DNA from 4 places in the Paenibacillus sp. NPDC058898 genome. Region 1 is predicted to be linked to each of the others. Evidence: riboswitches for the same ligand, from Rfam matches in the RefSeq annotation. Region 1 holds a riboswitch; each other region holds the start of a gene.

What was found. A riboswitch is a leader RNA that binds a small molecule or an ion and turns the genes downstream of it on or off. The one in region 1 is predicted to bind cyclic di-AMP.
Region 2: another riboswitch for cyclic di-AMP. It lies ahead of ACOZB4_RS15845 (APC family permease); the one in region 1 lies ahead of ACOZB4_RS25275 (TrkH family potassium uptake protein).
Region 3: another riboswitch for cyclic di-AMP. It lies ahead of ACOZB4_RS32710 (C40 family peptidase); the one in region 1 lies ahead of ACOZB4_RS25275 (TrkH family potassium uptake protein).
Region 4: another riboswitch for cyclic di-AMP. It lies ahead of ACOZB4_RS21635 (hypothetical protein); the one in region 1 lies ahead of ACOZB4_RS25275 (TrkH family potassium uptake protein).

The regions. Positions count from the first base shown of each region.
Region 1 covers NZ_JBMOSM010000011.1:143,831-148,520, reverse strand. Annotated here, with positions in the region: gene uvrC (excinuclease ABC subunit UvrC) at 1-722, shown strand, start outside; gene ACOZB4_RS25280 (CPBP family intramembrane glutamic endopeptidase) at 694-2,382, opposite strand; cyclic di-AMP (ydaO/yuaA leader) riboswitch at 2,674-2,818, shown strand; gene ACOZB4_RS25275 (TrkH family potassium uptake protein) at 2,884-4,224, shown strand; gene ACOZB4_RS25270 (potassium channel family protein) at 4,241-4,690, shown strand, end outside.
Region 2 covers NZ_JBMOSM010000005.1:213,540-218,229, reverse strand. Annotated here, with positions in the region: gene ACOZB4_RS15845 (APC family permease) at 1-1,702, opposite strand, end outside; cyclic di-AMP (ydaO/yuaA leader) riboswitch at 1,865-2,060, opposite strand; gene ACOZB4_RS15840 (molybdopterin-containing oxidoreductase family protein) at 2,544-4,631, shown strand.
Region 3 covers NZ_JBMOSM010000025.1:36,025-40,714, reverse strand. Annotated here, with positions in the region: gene ACOZB4_RS32730 (4a-hydroxytetrahydrobiopterin dehydratase) at 1-74, shown strand, start outside; gene ACOZB4_RS32725 (c-type cytochrome) at 175-531, opposite strand; gene ACOZB4_RS32720 (GNAT family N-acetyltransferase) at 693-1,193, opposite strand; gene ACOZB4_RS32715 (C40 family peptidase) at 1,332-1,805, opposite strand; gene ACOZB4_RS32710 (C40 family peptidase) at 2,244-2,717, opposite strand; cyclic di-AMP (ydaO/yuaA leader) riboswitch at 2,722-2,862, opposite strand; gene ACOZB4_RS32705 (hypothetical protein) at 3,212-4,039, opposite strand; gene ACOZB4_RS32700 (M1 family metallopeptidase) at 4,051-4,690, opposite strand, start outside.
Region 4 covers NZ_JBMOSM010000008.1:121,485-126,174, reverse strand. Annotated here, with positions in the region: gene pruA (L-glutamate gamma-semialdehyde dehydrogenase) at 1-514, opposite strand, end outside; gene ACOZB4_RS21645 (proline dehydrogenase family protein) at 718-1,638, shown strand; gene ACOZB4_RS21640 (hypothetical protein) at 1,697-2,161, opposite strand; cyclic di-AMP (ydaO/yuaA leader) riboswitch at 2,295-2,470, opposite strand; cyclic di-AMP (ydaO/yuaA leader) riboswitch at 3,013-3,180, shown strand; gene ACOZB4_RS21635 (hypothetical protein) at 3,311-3,721, shown strand; gene ACOZB4_RS21630 (potassium-transporting ATPase subunit F) at 3,872-3,949, shown strand; gene kdpA (potassium-transporting ATPase subunit KdpA) at 3,980-4,690, shown strand, end outside.

The DNA.
Region 1 (4,690 bases):
TGATTGAGCGTGATGAAGAACGCACCTCGGTCGCAGCAGCGAATCTGGGCGAAGTGATCGGCCTCCAATCGCTGAACCGGATCGAGGCATTTGATAACTCGAACATCCAGGGGACCAACCCGGTATCGGCCATGGTTGTATTCACCAATGGGAAACCGGACAAGAAGGAATATCGGAAATACAAGATCCGTACCGTGCTGGGACCGGACGATTATGATACGATGCGTGAAGTGATCCGGCGGCGGTATGAGCGCGTCTTGAAAGAGAATTTGCCACTTCCTGATCTGATTGTGGTCGATGGAGGGAAGGGACAGATTTCCGCCGCCAGCGATGTGTTGGAGAATGAGTTGGGGTTGTTTATCCCGGTCTGCGGGCTTGTAAAGGATGCCAAGCATAAAACAGCGCAGCTCATGGTCGGAGACCCGCCGGAGCCGGTTACGCTGCCCCGGGACAGCCAGGAGTTCTATTTGCTGCAGCGTATTCAAGATGAGGTTCACCGGTTTGCGATTTCCTTCCACCGCGAACAGCGCGGCAAATCGATGGTATCCTCCAAGCTGGATTCCATCCCGGGCATTGGTGAGAAGCGCCGGAAGCTGCTGTTGAAGCATTTTGGCTCGGTCAAAAAAATAAAAGAGGCTTCAGTCGAAGACTTCAAGCCCCTTTCAATCGGTGAGAAATTAGCAACGGAAATTCTTAAGGCACTTCGTGAGGAGGAGTCGTGACATACGGCTTCTCTTTTTTTGTTGGATTGAAACGGTAAATCGCATACGCAACAAGCGCAGGAAGCACCATGTAGAAAACACCAATCAGCAAGTTGGTGGTGTCCTTGAGCAAGATCAGGCTAATACCCATCAAGATGCTATTAAAGATGACATGGGAGAACATGGCCGCCAAATACCCATATTTCAAAAAGATGTAGCTGAACAGCAAGCCGATGATAACCAGTTCAATGGGCCGGGAAATTACAGGGTATATCGGATAAAGCGTATGCCCGAGCGCCCAGATGAGCGAGGTAATCAAACTGGCAACGAAAGTATTGCGGACGATCTTTTTCACCATTTTGATACCGAACAGTCGATAGACGGCCTCTTCGGATATGCCGGCCAGCCAGGCCATCAGCGGAAACAGCCAAGGATAGAGCATGTTATAAGGCGACTGTGTGGCATCCGTGGTGGACCATGTATTTAAGGTTAGGCCCAGAACGATAAAGATAATGGATTGGACCCCAAGCAAGATGAAAGCCCACATATATCCCAGCTTCATGCTGTCCAGTACATAATGACCGTATCCGGGTTCTTTGGCGCGCGGCCATGGATTGAGCCCGTCTTCTTTTTGCCATAGTCCGTTGCCCCCGACAAGGGAGAAATAGAGCAGGGCGGAGAATATGAGCGAATAGACCGCATAGAAAATCATCATCCCGACTATACCGGTTTGCGACATCCCCTCGGATTTGAAAACGGGAATCAGATTATACGTATTTAGCATCTGAATGATAAACAGCAGCACCGCTAGGAACAGGCCGCGCTTAAACGACGTATAGGCTCTGGTCTTTACGCTGTACACAATGGCAAGAATGCCAAGGATGAGGGTGAACAGGCCATACCCTGCGAGTGTCAGCAGCGTTGCATCCTGAGTCTGCTTGTTGACATAGGCGGAATGGGCGGACGGGACTGAGAAGGATGGATCATAGGAGCGTAATTTCCCATGTTCGAAGGTGAAACGGTGCTCCAATCGGGAATCGCCAATCTTGGATTCCGGGTCCACATATCGGAGCCGGGGTTCCCCTTCCCGTGTAACCAGCTCAAGGCGCGACAGGTCATAGCCCGCTCGCTGGAGCCAAGGTTCCGCGAGCGTTTGCTTCTCGGCTAATGACATGCCATCCTCGACGACAAGCAGCATCTGCCTTTGTACATCGCCCTTGTTCAGCTCAATCCGGTCATAGCTGGAGCGGGCGTAATCGTACGAGAAGCCGACGATGCCTGAATTTTGCATGTGCACGTCCACATTGAGGGCATCCCCTCCCGGCTCGCTGAAGCGAACGCGGTATACGTCATAGGGATATTTGGCTTCATAGGTTTTGTTGTATTCCGAAAGTTTCTTTTCCTTCGCCAGATATCCGTAAAGTTCCGATTTGGATTGATATGTAACCAATGTGTCATCCGTTTTTGCAGCCTTAAACTGCAAATGCTCCTGAGCAAAGCTTGAAGCCGCTTGCCGAGCCTGCTCCTTGGATATGATATTCGGAGATGCCATCTCGGTAGAATCCGGATTCGTCGACGGAAACACCTGAAATAATAGGAACAGAATCAGGCCGACTGCGGCAGGCGCGATGAGCTGTTTCAGATTGGGCTTCAGCTTCAAGGGCTCTCTTGCACGATTCATGAAATTCCTCCTCTAGGAAAGTTGATACTCCCACTGGTATTCGATATGCCTGATTAAGTACGCATAGAGTCAATATAACATAGTTATGAAAGTCATAAGCAGCTTATCCCAATATCCGGAATAATGAAACAAATCGATGAAAATGAATGAAAGGTTTCGAAAACGTTAGAGAACCCCATGCTTGTATTCTTGAATATGCCCAATTCGCGCTCTTTTAAAGATTTTTTGGGTGAAAAACGGCATTGGGTTACGTACCAGATTGCGTTATAATCACATCATGCTTCAAGGAACCGAATATTCCAGCCGAATTTCGTACTGAAAATGGGGGAACCATGTAATTGGGGTGAATTTCATTATTCCTAGAATAATGAATAGGGCGACCTGTGGAAATGCCCGAATCCGTCAGCTAACCTCGTAGGCTGCAGCACAGGAACCAGACCGTAAAGGGCACTGCGTTTTCCAGTGTCTTTTTTTCTTGATTTTTTTTAAGAAGGTGACCGATTGAACTCTAAATTTAACTGGCTCAGGTTGTCTCCGCCGCAGATTCTCGTGCTTGGTTTTGCGGCTATTATCTTCATCGGGACGGCGCTGTTAATGCTGCCGATTTCCACAAGTACAGGTGAACCGCTTGAATTTATCGATGCCTTGTTCACTTCGACATCGGCAACATGTGTAACGGGTCTGGTTGTGGTGGATACAGGAACGACATTCAGTTCCTTCGGCCAAGTCGTGATTATGCTGCTGATTCAGATCGGCGGGCTCGGATTCATGACGATGGCTACTTTATTTGCCTTGGCTCTGAAAAGACGCATATCGCTCAAGGATCGTCTCATTCTGCAAGAAGCGATGAATCAGTCCTCGATGGAAGGAATCGTAAGGCTGATTCGCAGAGTTTTGTTGTACTCCCTCATCATCGAGGCCTGTGGTGCCATCATTCTATCGATCCGCTGGGCGTTTGATATGCCGATCGGCCAGGCGATTTATTATGGCGTTTTTCATGCAGTCACGATGTTTAACAACGCCGGTTTTGATTTGTTTGGTGATTTTCGGAGTTTGACTGGGTATGTCTACGATCCTGTAGTCAACATAGTCGTGATGTTTTTGATTGTCTCAGGTGGGATTGGTTTTATCGTATTATCCGATCTGATTGATTTCCGAAAACAGCGGAGACTTTCCTTGCACTCCAAAGTGGTGCTCACCATGACGGCTACCTTGCTGCTGGTTGGATTTATCGTCATTCTTATATTTGAATTCACCAATCCGAGGACGCTCGGCTCTCTGAATTGGGGCGGAAAATTCTTCGGTGCGTTATTCCAGTCCGTAACGCCGCGTACAGCTGGCGCGAATACTATAGATATTACGGGGCTTCGACAGGCCACGCAATTTTTTATCGTGATTCTGATGTTTATCGGAGCATCCCCAGGGTCAACCGGTGGCGGTATCAAAACAACAACCTTCACCATTATGGTGGGGGCGGTTATCGCCATGATGCGCGGGCGTGAAGACATCGTCATGTTCCGTTATCGCCTGGCCCAGGAGCGGGTGCTGAAGGCACTGACCATTGCATTACTGGCACTGCTGCTCGTTCTAATCGTATCGATGATTCTGTCAACGACAGAGGAAGGGAGCTTCCTGGAGATCCTATTCGAAACGACATCCGCCTTCGGTACGGTGGGTCTCTCCATGGGTTTAACGCCTGAACTGACGGGATTCGGGAAGATTTTGATCAGTATTACGATGTTTGCAGGGCGATTGGGGCCTTTGACGCTTGCTTATGCACTGGGGCCAAAAAAGGGTAAAGAATTATATCGTCATCCGGAAGGCAAAATGATTATTGGATAAGGAGTACAGGAGAGACATGAAACCAAAGCAATTTGCAATCATCGGTTTGGGACGATTTGGCGCCAGCCTGGCGCTTGAACTGATGGAACAGGGATATGAGGTGCTCGGCATCGACCGCAGTGAAGAGGTTGTCGAGGATATGAGCGAGCTGCTGACGCACACGGTGGTGGCGGATGCTACGGACGAAGAGGTGCTTAAATCGCTCGGTATCCGCAACTTCGACTGCGGGATTGTGGCGATCGGGAACGATATTCAGATGAGCATCTTATCCGCCATCTTGTTAAAAGAGCTTGGTGTCGCCATGGTCGTTGCTAAGGCGATTTCGGTGCTGCACGGCCGGGCGCTGGAGAAGCTGGGCGTGGACCGGGTGATCTTTCCGGAAAGGGATATGGGGATCCGGGTAGCTCACCAGCTTGTCACGCCCAACCTGCTCGACTATATCGAATTATCCAAGGACTATCTGATT
Region 2 (4,690 bases), on a different contig from region 1:
GCGGTATGACAACGGTAACCTGGTAGTGGGATTCGCTGGCCTTCCGCTGCACGGTATCGATGAATTTGGTCAGCGGCTGAATGATGCTCCGATAAGGCGAGTGCAGCGTCACCAGCCGGATGTCCGGCTGCCACTTCTTCCATTTTTCCTGGAAGGCCGCCTCGTCCTCCCGCTCGAACGGCACGTACACCGCGATAATTTGTCCTGCTCCCAGTGATTTGGCATAATTCAGCGAGTTCTCCACCACATGCGTGATTCCCGCCACAGGCAGAATAATAACATTTCCCTCAATCGGCTTAACCGGCTCACAGGTCGTAATTCGCAGCTGGTCTGCTACGGCCTCATAATGTTTGTGGATTCGTGTGAAGATCCAAATGATCAGCGGCAGGAAAATCAAGACGGTCCACACTTGGGCGAATTTCGTGAAAAAGAAGATCATCGTCACGATAAAGCTAATGCATGCGCCGGTGGTATTAATGATCAGCTTGACGATCCATCCTTCAGGCTTTTCGCGAATCCACTTCACCATCATCCCTGTTTGGGAGAGGGTAAAAGGGATAAACACGCCGACGGCATACAGAGGAATCAGATGCTCGGTTTTGCCTTCGAAAGTCAGCAGCAACAGAATGGAGAAGAACCCAAGCATGATAATCCCGTTTGAATATCCCAGACGGTCCCCCCGGACGGTGAACATTCGGGGAATAAATTTATCCTTCGCCAGATTAACGGCAAGCAGCGGGAAGGCGGAATATCCCGTGTTGGCGGCCAGGATCAGAATGAGAGCCGTTGTTCCTTGGATAAAGTAATAAAAAACGTTTCGTCCAAAGGTATGCTCGGCAATCTGGGAAACGACAGTGACTTGCTCGCTGGGGCTAACCCCATAGTAATAGGCCAGGAATACGATGCCCGAAAATAACATTGCCAGCAAGGATCCCATCGCGACCAAGGTTTTGGCCGCATTATTCGGAGCGGGATCCTTGAAATTCGGGATGGCGTTAGAAATGGCTTCAACGCCGGTCAGGGCAGAGCTGCCCGAGGCAAATGCCCGCAGGAGCAGGAACAAGCTGAGACCGGCGACAGGCGTGCCGATCGGCGTATGAAGCTCTGGTGATGCATGGCCTGTAGCTATGTTGAATATTCCGACGCCAATCAGGATAAACAGCGCCAGTACAAACAAGTAAACCGGATAAGCCAATATGGTGGCCGACTCCGTAACCCCTCTTAAATTGAGTACGGTCAAACATAGAACGAACACGATGGAGATGGGCAGATTGTAGGCATGCAGTTCCGGAAAAGCCGACGTGATCGCGTCCGTCCCCGCCGATACGCTGACCGCAACCGTCAGGATGTAGTCGACCAGCAGGGAGCCGCCAGCGACCAATCCTGGATACATGCCTAAATTCTGTTTGGAAACCACGTAGGCTCCGCCGCCATGCGGATATGAGAAAATAATTTGTCTATATGATAGGATAAGTGCCAGCAATAAGATGAGGACCCCGACGGCAATCGGTATGGAATACCAATAGGCAGCCGCGCCAACGGTCATCAAGACGATCAGAATTTGTTCAGGTCCATAGGCCACGGACGACAAGGCGTCGGATGAAAGGATGGCCAGCGCTTTGGTTTTGTTCAGCTTTTGCTCGCCCAATTCCGCTGATTTAAGGGGTCTTCCGATGAGGAATCGTTTGATAGAAGAGAACATGTTTTTCACCGCCGATTAAGAATAGGTACATGATGGGAGCTGCTTGAAGTGAGTTCAATCGGTGTGCCTCATGTGCTGGACATATGGGCTATCTCCATTCCAATATTGATTTTTGGCAAACAAAAAACACAGGTTAGAACCCTGTGTTTGATCACAAGTTCACAACCCTCTCCATCAACGCTGACGAGGTTAGCTGTCGGATTCGGGCGGTGAGAGTCGCCCTACCTGATAATAGTCGCGGCGTAAGTACGCGCTGCATCAGGATTCACCCCATAGTATGGTTGACAGATCCTATAGGTATCCATCCATACGTGTGGTTCCCCCGCTTTCCCAATTGGAAATTAAGCGAATGTCATGTGAATATGAAGAATGATTTCGAAGCTGAATAGTATATTACGCCTGCTCAAATCTTTTGTAAAACACCCTCCAACGAAGAATAAAGCAGAATTATATATAAAAAATGACAGATAAGCGCTTACATAAATATGTAGCTTTGAGAGGCTTTGTTTTTTGCATGTTTGCTACAGAAAGCATGACTTTCTATGATGCGTAAGTGGCAAGTAGCCCAGATATGATGCGATAGACGCTGGATACAAACAAATTCGCCATGCCGGTCTCGGGGGAGGAGACATGGGCATGGCGAATTTTTTGGGAGTGGTCCATGATTTGGCAAGGAAGAGAAAGGGTCTGGGTTCCTCTTCGTTGCTCTTGATAGGAATATACCCGGAAGGAAGTAGAGTGAAACACCCGCTCAGAAAAAAATGTAAGACTTTACTGGAGCCCTGATTTTCTTTTAAGATAAGGGGATATGATTCAGCGTGTACAAGGGGGAATGGACGAAATGACTCAAGCGATGATTCATCAGGAGAATGGTGTGTTTCCGGCGGTATGTCCGTTGGATTGTCCCGATACTTGCGGTCTGCTGCTGCATAAAGAGAATGGAAAAATCGTGAAGGTTACCGGCAATCCGGATCATCCGATGACGCAGGGAGCCATCTGTAATAAAGTCCGCAATATGGCACATCGGGTGTATCATCCCGAGCGCGTGCTTTATCCGCTGCGGAGGGTAGGGCCCAAGGGTGAGGGGGCTTTCGAGCGGATCAGCTGGGATGAAGCGATTCAGGAGATTACCGGGCGCTACAAGAAGCTGATCAAGGAATATGGCTCCGAGAGCATTCTACCATACAGCTTTTACGGCAATATGGGGATATTGAGCGTGGACGGTATGGATCGGAGATTCTTCAACAGGCTGGGCGCCAGCCGCCTGAAGCAGTCGATCTGTAATTCCGCAGGCACTGCGGGCTGGAAATCCGTAATGGGGTTTAATGGAGGCACCGTCCCGGAGGAAACCGTTCATGCCGATGTCATCATTGTCTGGGGCGGTAATATCGTCAGCACCAATATGCACCAAGTAGTGCTGGCAGAGAAAGCACGCAAGGCCGGTGCCAAGGTCATTGTGATTGATGTTCATAAGAACCAGACCGGGCAATGGTCGGATTGGTTCATTCCGCTGTTTCCGGGCACGGATGCGGCACTGGCGGTCGGCCTCATGCACATCATGTTCCGAGATGGCATGGTGAATGAGGAATTCCTCCGGCAGTATACGCTCGGGCATGAAGCCTTGCGTGAGCATGTCAAAGACTATACGCCGGAGCATGTATCCTCCATTACCGGCATTCCGGTAGAGGATATCGAGAAGCTGGCCGAGCTGTATGGCCGGGCCGGTACTTCTTATATTCATATTGGTAACGGTCTTCAGCATCACGACAATGGCGGCTTGACGGTGCGCAGCATTGCGGCGCTTCCGGCCTTGACCGGACAATGGCTGAAGCGGGGCGGAGGGGCTGCCAAGTCGAATGGTGGCTACAACAGCATGGACAGCGATGCACTGGAGCGTCCGGATCTCCGGCCGAATCCGGATGCCAGGACCATTAACATGAACCGGATCGGCGAGGTGCTTGCCATGACCGAACAGCCGATTAAGTCGGTCTTTGTCTATTGCAGCAACCCGCTGGTTGTCGCTCCTGACAGCGGGCGGGTGCGCGAAGGGTTTGCAAGGGAGGATCTGTTTACCGTCGTACACGATTTGTTCATGACGGATACAGCCAAGTATGCGGACATCGTGCTTCCGGCAACCTCCTCATTTGAGAATACGGACCTGTTCGCATCCTACTGGCATCAGTATATCCAGCTGCAGGAGCCGGTCATTCCGGCGCTCGGGGAGAGCAAGAGCAACGTGGAGCTGTTCTCCTTGCTGGGCCGGGCCATGGGGTTCACCGACCCGGCCTTCCATGAGACCGAAGAGGAGATGATGGCAAGAGCGCTCGACTTCCCGGACAACCCTTATCTGAACGGCGTCACGCTGGACAAGCTAAAGGAACACCGCTATGTGAAGCTTGACATGACGCCGCTTGAAACATATCTGGATCGTTTGCCGACGCCTTCGGGCCGGATCGAGCTTTACTCCGCGAAGTTGGAGGAAGCAGGTCTTCCGCCTCTTCCGACTTACGTGCCCTTGAAGGAAGGATATGACGGTGTAAGGCGCGGCCGCGGGAACAGATACCCGCTTATGTTCATTTCGCCGCCGAACCACAACTTCCTGAATTCGACCTTTGCGAATGTGGAGAAGCATCAGAAGTTGGAGAAGGAGCCTGCCCTGCAGATTCATCCGGCGGATGCAGAGGAACGCGGTATAGTGGACGGAGACATGGTTACGGTGTACAACGACCGTGGAACCTACGAAGTCCGAGCCAAGGTGACGGATAAAATGCTGCCGGGCACCGTAGTCAGCCAAGGCTTGTGGTGGGAAGGCGAAGGCAGGAAGCAGCGCGCCAATGCCCTTACACCCGACAGGTTGTCGGATATGGGCGAAGGAGCTACCTTCTTCTCAACGGTGGTAGAGGTCAGGACTACAATAATCGGTGCTTAAAGATGAATACAAAGACTGTCTTGAAGGTCTATATGACCTGAAGGCAGTCTTTTTTTCAA
Region 3 (4,690 bases), on a different contig from region 1:
ATATTAAGGAAGCGCAGCAGTTTAACGAAGCCTATGAGAAGAGTCGTTCGAAGGATGGCAAGGCGGCACAATAGGAGGGGGGACGGTTAGTCCCCTCAGAGGTCCCGAATATGTAAAAACACGCTTGCGCCGGGAAGAGCTCCAGGTGCAAGCGTGTTTTGAGTATAAGCTGATTTATTTTTTCTCAGCAAGGTATAGCGCGATGTTTGCGATTTCTTCAGGCTTAAGTTGATCTTTAAAGGAAGGCATTCCCTTACGACCTTTGGTTACAACGTTGAAGATTGCGTCCGCATCCATGTGTCCGCCTACTTGATTCAAAGCCGGCCCAGCGCCGCCTTGAAGTTGGTCGCCGTGACAGCTAATACAGCTTGCTTTCATTGTGGCTTCCGCTGCGGCAGCATCGAGAGTCACTTCCGGCATGGTCGGCTTCTCTTCCTGAGCCACCTGTTCCTTACCTGGGAGCGTAAACATCAGCGCGATAGCCAACGCACATGCGACGAAGAACAATCCGCTCATGATCCATTTTTGCATCGTCATATCGTCCCTTCTATGTATACTGCACTCTTGCACTTGTCTCCATTATAAACCAACATTCATAGACAGCATAGCCAGTTGTGACAAAAAAAGCAACTATCCGGCGTGGCTTCATAAAAAGTACACAAAATTGTGCTTTTTCATATAGACAAAGATTACTATTCCTCATTAGCCGGCGGCTCATACACCATACAGTGGAAAAGGGCATTTCCCGTTGGCGTAAGTCGCTCATACGTATCTGTGATATGAAAGCCTGCCTTTTGATACGTGCGGATCGCTCGCTCATTCCAGGTCAACACCTCAAGGTCGATTTCGTCGACAGGCCGCCTCCGCCTGGCTTCCCGAACAATCGCCTCCATAAACCGTTTACCCATTCCGCGCCCGCACCAATCAGGCCGCATGCCAAGTCCGATTCGTGTCACCTTGTGCATCGGAAACAGCTGGGCAAATCCCCACAGGGCCTCCCGTTCATCCAGAATTGAGATGTACTGCCTCTGGCGAATGTCGGGATCGCCAAACTCGACCTCAAGCCCTTTCATCTGCTCCCAGGGAAGAAAGCCATAGATATTATAGGGAGGAGGATAGGTCCAGGCGCATATTTCCTTTGCGTGCTCTTCACGCATGACTACGGTGTGAAATGAAATCGGTGTTGCATCCATTGGTGAAGTCCTCCTATCGTATATATGAATGATAACCCTTTTCCGAACATCCAAGTCGCATCAAAAAGCCCGTCAAAGAGAGGTAAGGGCTCCTTTAACGGGCAAGCAGTGTGTATAGGGATGATTAGCCTCTAAAGCTTAGGATGATTCACCAGCCGACTCTTCATACGTATCATCGCTCATGATACGCTTTGCACCCACGTATCGCTGATCATAGTACTCCTCTGCAAGGCGGTTGATAACCACGCCGCGGTTGGTCGAGGCATGGGCAAATTTGTCATCGCCGACATAAATGCCGACGTGGGAGATGCCCTGGCCCGATGTGTTGAAGAACACCAAATCGCCAGCGCGTAGATCCTTACGGGACACGCTTGTCCCCATGTCGAATTGAGAGCCGGATTGATGCGGGAGCTTCAAACCGAGTTTGGCATATACATACATGGTGAAGCCGGAACAGTCAAATCCGCTCGTGGTCGTACCGCCGTAGCTGTATCGTGTACCTAGCACCTTATCGATTTCCTGATCCAGCGCACTATCAGCAAACACGCTGCCAACGCCCAAAGTGAGTAGCAGTGTGATACTAAGGGCTGCTGTTGATAATGTTTTCTTCAGCATGGAAAGCTCCTTTTCGCTGCCGCGAGGCATAGCAATCTATGTATTAAAGCACTTACATTAATGACAAAGTTGTTACTGCGTCCATTCTATCAGACAGCAAGCGGGATTGGCAATTATTTCTTGATGGATTTTGCTATTTTTCAATCGCATTAGCTGTCGAAGCGTCAGATAAAATCAATATTTTTCCAAAACGGTGTTTAATGAAGAGAGAGAAGGGTATATAAAGAATAAGAGGGTATTGGGGATGGAATAACCAAACGAAGTCATTTCAATATCTTCATTCATTTTTTTTTGAAAAGTGGAAACTTTTTCGTTGTCTTAAACGTTATAAAGGTATACACACAATCAACAAAAGAAAAAAGCCGCTGGATGAGATCGGCACAATCTCATAAACCCAGGGCTTCTTAATAAGAGTAAATCAATAAAGTTCCAACATTAATTGTAGTTCACAGCTACAGATTTGTACGTATTCTGACTCATAATTCTCTTAGCGCCTACATATCGGTTGGCGTAATAGCTCTGGCTTAGCGGACTGATCATGACACCACGCGAAGATGAGGAATGAGCAAATTTGCCGCTCCCAACATAAATACCCACATGAGAGATACCTCTACCGGATGTGTTGAAGAACACGAGATCGCCAGCTTTCAGGTTGCTCTTGGATACTGCCGTTCCTACTTTGTATTGAGCTGCAGACGTTCGCGGCAGGCTAAGGCCAAGCTTCTTGTAAACATAGCTCGTGAATCCGGAGCAGTCAAAACCATTCGTTGTGGTTCCACCCGTTTTATAAGAGACACCAATGGCTGGTTTGATTGCTGTATTTAATTTGGAATCGGCGAAAGCGCTTCCGGTCCCTAATGTGAGTGCGAGTGCGAGGCCGAGAGAAACAGCCGTTAACTTCTTTTTCAAAACAAAAAGCTCCTTCCATTGCCTGCGAGGTTAGCTTAAGGGTTCGGTTGAAAGGTCCCCTATGATCCCTCTCTTGCGAGATCAATTCACCCAAAACGGATCCCCCGCTTCCCATATCGTTATGGGAATTCGGCTCCTTAAAATGTTGATGAACCCATTCATTGACGTCTGACGTTCCAACATTGTTAACGAATTTACATCGTTCCAACAAAAAAGTTACAGTAAAGATGACAAAGTTGTTACTAACATATTCGTTATTTTAGCAGAGTATTAACAATTTGGCAAACGAGGAAAGATCATTTTTAAACAAAAAAACCTGTCCCCATCTTGGGGAAACAGGTTTTTTTGTAATTTGGCGCTCAGAAATTTGTAATATAGAGGATAAATGAATGCTTATTCTTTGTAAAACCAAGCTCGAGATAAAAACGTGTCACTTCGGATTACAGCTTATTCGCGAGCATGATTCACCATTTCAGGGTAACGAATTGTAACGATTAGGAATGCTGTGAGGAGGAATCTCCCCACAAATGATATTGGGTGGAAATTACCCAAATTTGGAATAGTCCATTCAGGAAATAAGAGGCCTGCTGTATAATTAAGCCGATCAACCCGGCCCAGAAGAGCGAAGCCGAGCTCAGGAGCAACAGAATGACACAGGCTGATCCGCCGATGGTGATGGACAACAGCACTGCCGTGCCCAAGCGACGGAAGAGTGCCAGAATAGAGCTGATCATACCGAACCCCCCAGTGCGCCCGAATTGCATATAGAGCAATAACAGGCGGATCAGATAGGCGTACAAGAACCACCCAGCTGCATAGGGCAGTGCATGAAGCAGCAGAACAGGCTCTTGAATCCCATTCAGCAGAATCGGAAGGATTTTGGGCAGAATCCAGTAACCGGGCGCAAAGGTGAGAATGAGCTCTATCAGATAGAATAGCGTTACGGGTTTCCACAGTTTCCGCATGCCAATGAAGAAGAATAAACCGCGCTCGCCCTTAGCTTCCTGGTGAAGGTTGTAGAAGATGCCGGCCCGAATGAGCGGGGTGAAGATCATCCTGATCAAGAGCAAACCGGCCAGAAGCCATGCGTAGGTATGGACCGTGCTGCTCAGGGATAGGCTCATCTCGCCCTCGTAGAAGAATAAAAGACGGCTGAGCTCGTTAGGGGCAGAATCCGGATATCGCATAAGAAGGGGAACGACTGCCGATTTTACGAGTCGGTACAGGCAGTATCCCCACAGCAAACGGTATAAGAAGAGCAGAATCGAGACGTATAGCTGGTCTTTAACACTGATCCACCCTTGGCCTGCGTAACTTTTCATGTGCTCCCCCCTCACCATGACAGGCTGCCGAACAGCGTCTCCACAAGCTTGGTAATACTGAGATTCCAGCGTGTAACCACCTTCGGATCCATTCCTGCCTTCATATAGTTATTGATGTGTTTATTCTCTAGGACGATGGAATATTTCGGATCAACCATGGCCCAGGCGAGCGGAGTGCTGTACTCCAGGGTGTAAGTAACTTTTCGGTCCTTGCCGCTCCAGGTTCGCTCCACCGTTTTGCCGTCCTCAAAGGCGAACACGATTGGCACATCGGTTATATCCCCGGCCTTGCTCGTTATCTTGACCGTAGATTCATACCGAGGATGTTCCGCCGTGCCTTTATTTTTGGTTTTGATCACGTCGATGGCAACGTCCGCCATCTGGCTTCCATATACATATTGGTCAAAATACGGCTGCCAGGACGTTTTGCTTACTTGCTCTACAACTTTCTGGAAGTCGGACGTGGTCGGGTGCTTAAAGCGGTATTTCTGGGCGTACGTATGAAGAATCTTCTCCATCATCCGCGGACCGACCTGTCGTTCGATGCCTTGCAGCACCAGCTTGCCCCTCGTGTAAACATTCAGTGCGTAGTTTTCGTGCGAGCTGTATTTCCAGGATTCCATCTTCAGCGGTGCAGGGGAAGTGATGGAT
Region 4 (4,690 bases), on a different contig from region 1:
GTGGAATGTAATAGAGATGATTTTCTTCCTCCTCATGAACCGTTAGCGGCTGGGGCGCGCTCAGGCGCTGCATTTCGCGTGCATAGAATTCCATGAAATCGATCGCTTCGGCCGTATCCGCATCCGCTTCGGCACGCGTTTTTCCAGCTTCCAGCGTCATCAGTGCGGAGAATTCAAACTTGCGTCGCCGCATGATTGCTGCAGCCTTGTACAAATATCGTGCCCGTTCGCTCGGCGCGGTGTGTTTCCACGTCTCAAAAGTCCGTGCGGCTGTCTGAATGGCTTGTTCCGCAAGTTCGGTATCGGCTTGGGATACAATGCCGATGACCTGACGTTTACGGGACGGATTGACCGACTTTAGGGTACGCTCCGTATGGATTTGGGCACCGCCGATAACCAGAGGGTACGTCTTGCCGAGTTCGGCTTCGACCGCGGATAGCGCAGCATCGTATAACTTGTTGTTCAACTCGTTCTTGAAGTCCAGAAATGGTTCATTCCGAAAAGGTACTCGCATGGAAGGCCCCTCCTTAACATGATATGATTCGGAGCTTTAGGTTTATGGTCCAGCTGCTGAATGCGTCATGGTGGGGTGTTTAGAATCTCTTGGTGAAAAGCTCGATGTTAGATATGTATGTCTTTCTGCATGCCGTCATGATTTTTGCATATGAGTTAAGATAGAGTGCATTTTGGTTTGCCTTTTGCAAAGGGGGAGCTCGCATGGACGGAACCGAACTTTACCGTAAAGTGATCCTAACGGTGTCCGGTAATAAATTCGTGAAGTGGTTGTCGATCAAGTACGGCCGAAAACTGGCGGGCAGATTCATAGCCGGCGATACCTTGGACGAGGCGCTGGATGAAATTGAGAGGCTGAATGAGAAGGGCATTCTCGTCACGCTCGATCATTTGGGGGAGGGTATCACGACGCTGGACGAAGCGGCCGGGTACCGGGAGGAGTATTTGAAGCTTGTAGAAGGGATTGCCAAGCGGGGAGTGAAATCGAACGTTTCGCTGAAGCCGACGCAGATGGGCATGGCACTGGACCCCGAGAAGGCTTACGAGAATATCAAGCTGGTGGCGAAAAAGGCGAAAGAGCACCGCAACTTCGTTCGTCTGGATATGGAGGATTCGCCGTATACCCAGGCGACGATAGACATGACGCTGCGGCTCCATAAGGAGGGGCTGACCAATGTGGGGACCGTGATGCAGGCCTACTTGTTCCGAACGGAGGAGGACGTCAAGAATTTAATCAATGCCGGTGTTAATCTGCGGCTCGTGAAGGGGGCGTACAAAGAGCCGGGAACCATCGCTTTTCAGCAGAAGCGGGAGGTCATTGACAACTATAAGAAATTGATCAAAATGCATTTTGATCAGGGTGCCTACGTTGCGATTGCTTCGCATGATGACAACATCATCGACTGGGTGAAGGTGTTTGCCGAGCAGAGTCACATAGACAAACAGGAATTTGAGTTTCAGATGCTGTACGGGCTGCGGATGAACGATCAGGCAGCGCTTGCACAGGACGGCTACCGCATTCGGTGTTATATGCCCTACGGAACGATGTGGTACCCGTATTTTACGCGGCGGCTGGCGGAGAAGCCAGCCAACCTGATGATGGTGCTCAAAAATATGTTCAAGTGAGCGGGGGAAAACAATCAATTGAAAGCGAAGCGAGGACGGTAGCTCTCTAGCTACTGTCCTAGAAGAAATAATACGCCTCCGAGCAGTCCATCAGGAAGGAACGCTCCAGCGGCAAGCTGCCTAACCGCTTACGAGTGATGTGCTGTTGCCGATTGGTCTCCAGATCGGCGAGCGCCGATACGGCGAGCTGCATCCGGGCGGATCCCCACTGGTGCTGCTTCTGGGCATAGCGAACGGCCTCGGTCACGGACATGCCTTTCAGCCTCGTAAAGACGGCTGCCCAGCGGACTAGATCCGTGAATTCCCTGTTGCTTGGCAGCGCATATTCGGCATAACCGGCCGCGTCTTTGCAGCTGATTTTGAACAAACCGCAGTTCCAATCTCGTTTGCTCCAGGGGATAAAGCGTTCAGCCGAGCCCTGGTCGAAACGAAATATCTCCATATGGTGGATGGGCTCTACACTTAATGTGGGAACTTCGGTTTCGATAACGGATGTCAGTGCAGCCTCGATGAATTTCGTCATGATCTACGCTCCTTTATAGGAATGTTATATGCGCGGCAAATAGGCCTGGTGAGCAGAGATCCCCCGCTCTCCAGGCCTATTTGTCGTTAGAGGCCCTGTTCCAGTGGCCGCTTCCGCTTAAGGCTCGGGTGGTGTTCTCTCTCAAAACGCGCCTACGAGGTTAGCTGACGGATTCGGGCTTGAGAGCACCCTACCGCAGTGCCTGACCATCTAGGCACTGCGGATTCACCCCATTCACCAATAGAAGCTCCATTGGCGATTTTGGTTCCCCCGTCTCCCCATCTGTCGGGAGCTCAGCGTATAACGAATGTTTCGAATAGATGGATGAATCATACGCCGGAGGAAACTAAAAGTAAATGATCATATGGGACGGATATATTCCGAAAATCGATGAAAACTGTATAAGAAAACGTGTACATTCAGTCGTGTCATCGATTATCATGGCAAAATCTCGGTATCTCGATAGATTGCGATAAATACAAGAAAACAAGAGAAATACATAGTATGGAGTAGTATTCGGGAGATAATGAAGCAATACTGGTCAGTTCCTGTTCGACATAACGCCACATGTGTTTTTGCTCACATTTACTTCCTGCAGGGCCAGACGTATGATACGAACTATGAATTGACGGACATCAGCGACAGGCAAACGGGCAGCCGTTCCATGAAGGCCTACAGACAGTGTGAGAGCTCAGTTGGGCTCTTTTATGGATCGAATCTCGGGCGAAGGCGCCATGGGCCTTCGCTGAAATTGCAGGATGATGCGACTCTCACCGCTCGAACCTGATGCTGTGTTGTTTTGCCGGACCTGGATGTTTAGTCAATGGCTAATAGAATAACATGCTACTCGTTTTCAATTTTCGCTGAGTCCTTGAATGGAAAAGGAACGGGGGAACCAGTCGGGAGATGAATCTATCTCTCAGGGGTGAATCCCATGGACAAGATAACGGTCTATGGGTAGGGCGACTCTCACGCCCGAATCCGTCAGCTAACCTCGTAAGCGTATCGAGAGAGGCAACGATTGTCGTGGACTTGGGCCACGGTGTATTTCACCGTGTCCTATTAAGGAGCCTGCGGGAAGAGTTCTTCTCTTTCCACAGGCTTCTTTGTTGTTGTCTTCTCTTTCCGAACTTAGGAGGAGAATAAAAGATGGAGAAATCGCAGGAGTTTATCCTGGTATCCGCACCGAACAAGGCCGGGGAAGAATTTATCCGCCAGCTGATCTTTAAGCGCATTTCGTTTGTGGCCATAGCCAACAACCGGGTTGAACAGGAGAGGCTGCATGAGCTGGGCTGCACCAACATGATACTAATCGATACAAGGGACGAGCAAACCTGGATCATTCCCGAGTTTCCCGTCAGCAAGGTGTTTCTGTTCGAGAGCAGCTTGAATCTATGCTGCCGCTATTTACGGATTTGCCGGACCTGGACCACAGAGTCGATTTATGTGATTACCCATTCCAGCAATCCGCGATTGATATACAAAGGGCTGGGTGCCGATGTGGTGCTTCATACGAACCATCACCAGGTATCCTTCCTGATTTTGTCCATTGTCAGCTAAGGTCTTGGCTGATATCACAACGAGGTTTTAGGAGGTTATATTCATGCAGGATTTATATATGGTGCTCATATTGGGAGGAACCTACGGACTGTTCATGCTGTTCATGTCTTGGTGTGGGCGCGTGGTTTCTGAACCGGAGGCGGATTAACCATGATGATCATTTTGGTATGCACGCTCTTTATTTTTCTGTACTTGATTTATGCGCTGATTCACCCTGAAAAATTCTAGGGAGACAGCTGAAGGAGGAAGGCATTCGCCATGGGCATTTTACAAATTGCCATCGTTATACTCGTTCTGGTGCTGCTGGTAAAGCCGCTTGGAACTTATCTATATCAGGTGTTTCGCAATGAAGGCAATGGAACGGACAGATGGTTCTCCTGGGCGGAGAAACCGATCTTCGCACTGATTGGCTTGAAAGAACGCAAGGGAATGACGTGGAAAGGTTATGCCATCAGCTTTGTGATGACGAATATCGTGCTGGTCGCGGCTGGGTATTTGATTCTGCGGTTGCAGAGAGTACTGCCCTTCAACCCGAATGGCATCGATAATATGGAATCGACCTTGTCGTTCTCTACGATCATCAGCTTTATGACCAATACGAATCTTCAGCATTACAGCGGGGAGTCGGGGTTATCCTATATGGCCCAGATGGCTGTCATTACGATGATGATGTTCACATCTGCGGCAACCGGGCTCTGCGTGGCGATTGCTTTTATCCGGGCGGTGACTAGCAAGGGCTCAACCGTCGGTAATTTTTTTGAGGACTTCGTCAAAGCTCACACCCGGGTGTTCATCCCGGCTGCGTTCATCATTGCAATGATACTGGTTGCGCAGCAGGTGCCGCAGACCTTGCAGCCTACACTCAGCGTCACGACACTGGAAGGTAGCGAGCAGCAAATAGCCGTAGGGCCAGTAGCTGCGCTTGAATCGATCAAGCATCTGGGCACCAACGGCGGCGGGTTTATGGGA